DNA from 2 places in the Roseateles sp. DB2 genome. Region 1 is predicted to be linked to the other one. Evidence: riboswitches for the same ligand, from Rfam matches in the RefSeq annotation. Region 1 holds a riboswitch; the other holds the start of a gene.

What was found. Region 1 has a riboswitch for S-adenosylhomocysteine ahead of ahcY (adenosylhomocysteinase). Riboswitches for the same ligand answer to the same signal wherever they lie in the genome.
Region 2: another riboswitch for S-adenosylhomocysteine. It lies ahead of metH (methionine synthase); the one in region 1 lies ahead of ahcY (adenosylhomocysteinase).

Annotation. Positions count from the first base shown of each region.
Region 1 is NZ_JBPZGY010000002.1:375,611-378,503, forward strand. Features, by position in the region: gene ahcY (adenosylhomocysteinase) at 17-1,438, opposite strand; S-adenosyl-L-homocysteine riboswitch at 1,521-1,638, opposite strand; gene ACS5PK_RS04190 (DNA glycosylase AlkZ-like family protein) at 1,702-2,823, opposite strand.
Region 2 is NZ_JBPZGY010000008.1:11,613-14,505, forward strand. Features, by position in the region: gene metH (methionine synthase) at 1-1,875, opposite strand, end outside; S-adenosyl-L-homocysteine riboswitch at 1,959-2,066, opposite strand; gene ACS5PK_RS13495 (HD-GYP domain-containing protein) at 2,156-2,893, shown strand, end outside.

The DNA.
Region 1 (2,893 bases):
GCGCAGCAGCCCTCGCTCAATAGCGGTAGGTGTCGGGCTTATAGGGGCCTTGCTTGGGCACACCGATGTACGCGGCCTGCTCCTCGGTCAGCTCGGTCAGCTGCGCGTTGAGCGTGGTCAGTTGCAGGCGCGCCACCTTCTCGTCCAGGTGCTTGGGCAGCACGTAGACCTTGCCGATGTCGTAGGCGTCCCTGTGGGCGAAGAGCTCGATCTGCGCGATGGTCTGGTTGGCGAAGGAGGAGCTCATCACATAGCTCGGGTGGCCCGTGCCGCAGCCCAGGTTCACCAGGCGGCCCTTGGCCAGCAGGATGATGCGCTTGCCGTCGGGGAAGATGACATGGTCCACCTGCGGCTTGATCTCCTCCCACTGGTACTGTTCCAGCGAGGCGACATCGATCTCGTTGTCGAAGTGGCCGATGTTGCAGACGATGGCGTTGTTCTTCATCGCGGCCATGTGCTCATGGCGGATCACGCTCTTGTTGCCGGTGGTGGTCACGAAGATGTCGGCCTTGTCGGCGGCGTATTCCATGGTCACCACGCGGTAGCCTTCCATCGCGGCCTGCAGCGCGCAGATGGGGTCGATCTCGGTCACCCACACCTGGGCCGACAGTGCGCGCAGGGCCTGGGCCGAGCCCTTGCCCACGTCGCCATAGCCGGCCACCACGGCGATCTTGCCGGCCACCATGACGTCGGTTGCGCGCTTGATGCCGTCCACCAGGGACTCGCGGCAGCCGTAGAGGTTGTCGAACTTGCTCTTGGTGACGGAGTCGTTGACGTTGATGGCGCGGAACAGCAGGGTGCCCTTGGCGCTCATCTCCTTCAGGCGGTGCACGCCGGTGGTCGTCTCTTCTGTCACGCCGATGATCTCGGCGCTCTTGCGGGTGTACCAGGTCGGGTCCTGCGCCACCTTGGCCTTGATGGCGGCGAAGAGGATGCGCTCTTCCTCGCTGCCCGGGTTGGCCAGCACGGAGAGGTCCTTCTCGGCCTTCTGGCCCAGGTGCATCAGCAGCGTGGCATCGCCGCCGTCATCGAGGATCATGTTGGGGCCTTCGCCCGCTTCACCCTTGGCGCCGAACTCGAAGATGCGGTGGGTGTAGTCCCAGTAGTCCTCCAGCGTCTCGCCCTTGTAGGCGAAGACGGGCGTGCCGCGGGCGGCCAGAGCGGCAGCGGCGTGGTCCTGGGTGGAGAAGATGTTGCAGGAAGCCCAGCGCACCTCGGCGCCAAGGGCCTGCAGGGTCTCGACCAGCACGCCGGTCTGGATGGTCATGTGCAGCGAGCCGGCGATGCGCGCGCCCTTCAGGGGCTGGCTGGCGGCGTATTCCTTGCGGATGGCCATCAGCGCGGGCATCTCGTGCTCGGCGATGTTGAGTTCCTTGCGACCCCAGTCGGCGAGCGACAGGTCGGCGATCTTGTACTTTTCGGTGGCAGCGGCGTTCATGGGCAGGCTCCTTCATGGTCTGAAGCCGCTGACGCCGGGCGCGGGGAGTCGAGGAAGACACGGTCACCCCAGGCCTGACGGCAGCGGGTGAGCGCGGTTGCAGAGTGGCGGGATCCAGAGGGTGGATCGCTCGACCGGTTCCGAGCCTGGCCTTCTGCCGCCCTTTGCAGGCGAAGAAGGTTGCAACGCTCCTCGGATCAGCGCGGATTGTAGGGGCTGCGCGCGGTGTGGTGCGTGAATTTGGGCATGGACGGTGCGGCAATTCAGCCTTCGCCCGGGCACTGGTCCTCCAGCCCCAGGAAGCGCGCCAGATGCGCCAGCGCCTCGTCCAGCGCGGTCTCGAAATGCGCTCCGCGCGGGCGGGCCCCTACGAAGCCGGTTTCGCACTGCAGCCGGCCGCCCACCACCTTCAGATTGGCCCAGCCGGGCACTTCCTCACCCCACAGCAGGGGCAGGGCGTAGTGGCCCATCTTGCGCCGGGCCGCCGGTGTGTAGGCCTCGAAGCGATAGGGCCAGCCCCAGAAGAGCTCGAAGCGGTGGCGGTCCCAGACGACGGGATCGAAGGGGGCCAGCAGCCGCAGCGATGCATGGGGCTGGTGGCGGCGCGAGCGCGGGTCTTCATCGGCCGGCCAGAACCAGACCTGGCCTTCGACCTCGGCATGCGGATAGCGCTGCCGGGCCTGCTTGAGCAGCTGGCGGATCTCGGGCTGCAGATGCGGTGCGCCATAGCGCAGCAGCGTGCCCAGGTAGCCGAAGCTGCGCGCGGGCAAGGGGGCGTAGAGCTTCAGGACCATGTCCAGCAGCGCCTGGGCGCGGGCCAGGCGGGCCGCCGGGCTGTCGTCCTGCGGCGGGTGCTGAATGGCCTCGTAGACACGCGTGCCGCTGTCGCGGCGGTGCACGCGCAGCAGGCCGCGATAGTGCATGCCGTCCAGCAGGTGCGTCACGGCATTGGACTGTCCGCCCCAGTAGCCGCGCACCTGGCCGTGGTCGAACACCGCCTGGACCTGGGCCGGATGCTGCGGGCCGGCCTCGGCGATATGGGCCAGCAGCTCCGCGGCGCGGGCCTGCGTGGGGCGATCCCAGGGCTTGCGGGCGACCCTCGGATGCATCAGCGCCAGATGCTCGCGGGGCAGGAAGCCGTAGTTGACGAAGCAGTCCTCCTCGATGGCCAGGCGGCGGTAGCGGGCTTCGAGGTCACCGGCGCGGTAGTCCTTGACCCGCCAGGCCAGGATCAGGTCCTGGGCCCGCGCCGGCGCTCGCATGGGATCGGCCTGCACAAAGCCCAGGCGGCGTATGGCCTGGGGCAGCGTGGTGGGGGCGAAGAGGCTGCGCGCGATGGCGTAGCGGCGGAGCTGCTCGAGACTGGGCGGGCGGGTACGGCTCACGATGGGTGATGGGGCATCGGTCTGAATGCCGTGCAGCTTGCTTGAGTGCTGTGGATTTGTACAGTGATGT
Region 2 (2,893 bases), on a different contig from region 1:
CAGCTCGGCGAGGTCGACATTGCGCAGCTCGCGGCGGCCCAGGAACTTGGGCACGGGCGGGGTGTAGGCGGCAAAGTCCAGGCGCTGCTTGTTGGCGCGGGCCTGGGCCAGGCTCACCAGCGGCGTCTGCTTCTTGCTGGCATGCAGGTCGCGGACCTTGTCGTAGTCGGCCTTGAGCTCGTCGATGAAGCGCGTGGCGCGCTCGTCGGACAGCAGATCCGAACACACGCCCACCGAGCGCGACGCATCAGGGACGTAGACCACCGGGCCCTCGTAGTGCGGCGAGATCTTCACCGCCGTGTGCACCCGGCTGCAGGTGGCGCCGCCGATGAGCAGGGGGATCTTCTTCATGCGGAAGTACTCGTCGCGCTGCATCTCGGCGGCAACGTGCTGCATCTCCTCCAGGCTCGGCGTGATCAGGCCGGACAGGCCGATGATGTCCGCCCCTTCCACCTTGGCGCGGGCGAGGATGTCCTGGCAGGGGACCATCACGCCCATGTTCACCACCTCGAAGTTGTTGCACTGCAGGACCACGGTGACGATGTTCTTGCCGATGTCGTGCACATCGCCCTTGACGGTGGCGATGACGATCTTGCCCTTGGGCTTGACATCCCCACCCGCAGCGGCGAGCTGGCGCTTTTCCTCCTCGATATAGGGCACGAGGTGGGCCACGGCCTGCTTCATCACGCGGGCGCTCTTGACCACCTGGGGCAGGAACATCTTGCCCTGGCCGAAGAGGTCCCCCACGATGTTCATGCCGGCCATCAGCGGGCCCTCGATCACGTGCAGGGGCCGGCCGCCGCTGGCGCGTATGGCCTGCCAGCATTCCTCGGTGTCCTCGGTGATGAAGTCGGTGATGCCATGCACCAGAGCGTGCGAGAGCCGCTCCTCGACCGTACCGGCACGCCAGGCCAGGCGGGCGCTGTCGTCCTTGGCCGCGCCCTTGGCGCTCTCGGCAACCTCGATGAGGCGCTCGCCCGCGTCCGGGCGGCGGTTGAGCACCACATCCTCGACCCGCTCGCGCAGCACGGGCTCCAGCTCGTCATAGACGCCCACCATGCCGGCATTGACGATGCCCATGTCCATGCCCGCCTGGATGGCGTGGTAGAGGAAGACGGTGTGGATGGCCTCGCGCACCGGGTCGTTGCCGCGGAAGCTGAAGGAGACGTTGGACACCCCGCCCGAGACCTTGGCGCCGGGCAGATTGGCCTTGATCCAGCGCGTGGCCTCGATGAAGTCGACGGCGTAGTTGTCGTGCTCCTCGATGCCGGTGGCGATGGCGAAGATGTTGGGGTCGAAGATGATGTCCTCGGGCGCGAAGCCCACCTCCTCCACCAGGATGCGGTAGGCGCGCTGGCAGATCTCGGTCTTGCGCTGGAAGGTGTCGGCCTGGCCCTTTTCGTCGAAGGCCATCACCACGGCCGCGGCGCCGTAGCGACGCACCAGCGTGGCCTGGCGCTTGAACTCGGCCTCGCCTTCCTTCAGCGAGATGGAGTTGACGATGCCCTTGCCCTGGATGCACTTCAGCCCGGCCTCGATCACCTCCCACTTGGAGGAGTCGATCATGATGGGCACGCGCGCGATCTCGGGCTCGGAGGCGATGAGGTTGAGGAAGCGCACCATGGCGGCCTTGCTGTCCAGCATGGCCTCGTCCATGTTGATGTCGATGATCTGCGCGCCGTTCTCCACCTGCTGGCGGGCCACGGACAACGCGTCCTCGTAGCGCCCCTCCAGGATCATGCGGGCGAAGGCCTTGGAGCCGGTCACATTGGTGCGCTCGCCCACGTTGACGAAGAGCGTGCCCTGGCCGATCTCCACGGGCTCCAGGCCCGAGAGCTTCATGGGCTGGACGACGGTGCTGGACGGTGTGGACATGGGGACCTCGGCGATGCGAAAGCTGCAGCCTTCTTGCTGCAGGGGGCCGGGGCAGGACTCACCTCGGCCGCCAGGGATTGGGGACTCGGTGAGCGTCGTTGGCAGGGCAGCCCCAGTTCCTGGGCCACCGGGTTCGAGCCTGGCGCTGACCGGCGGACGCCGGTCGGGGCGTCGCAACGCTCCTCGAACGTGCCGGATTTTACGCACTCGCAGGGTTTACGCGCGGCTTTCACGTCCTGGCTCAAGACCATACTGCGCCGCGTCGAAATAATTCCTGATCGTGGAACTCGTCCCCCTTCCTCCTCACAGCCTGCGCATCGGCCAGGTGCTGACCTTCTCGGTGCGCGACGCCGAGGGTCATCTGCTGTTCGCGGCCGGCCAGACCCTGCAGAACACCCCCCAGGTCCAGGCCCTGATCCAGCGCGGCGCCTGGGTGCTGGCCCATGAAACCAAGGAATACCAGAAGGCCCTGGTCCACAAGATGGACACCCTGATGATGCAGGGCGCCTCTCTGGCCAGTATCGTGAAGGTCGAGGCCGACTACCGCGTCGAACGGCCCCAGCGCACCGTCGCTGAGCTCAGCGAACCAGTCTTCTGGACCGACCTGCACCTGCGCGCCCACAGCCTGCTCAAGGACCCTCGCGAAGACTTCCTTGGCCGATTGGAAACCCTCCGCGAGGAAGCCCTGCAGCGATTCCGCCAGCGACCAGACGCGGTGCTGACCCTCCTGGTCCACGACGCGTCCCAGGACTTCCAGCGCTACAGCGCCCGCCACGCCGTGCTGTGCCTGCTGGTCGCGGACCTGGTGGCCCGCCAACTGGGCTGGGCCGAGGAAGGTTCGCGCGCCCTGCACAACGCAGCGCTGACCATGAATCTCAGCACCACGCTGCTGCAGGACCGGCTGGCCGCGCAGGAGGACAAGCCCAGCGAACGCCAGCGCGTGGAGCTGCGCGAGCACGGGGACCGCAGCGCCCAGCTGCTGCGCGAGCTGGGCGTTCATGACGAACTGTGGCTGGGC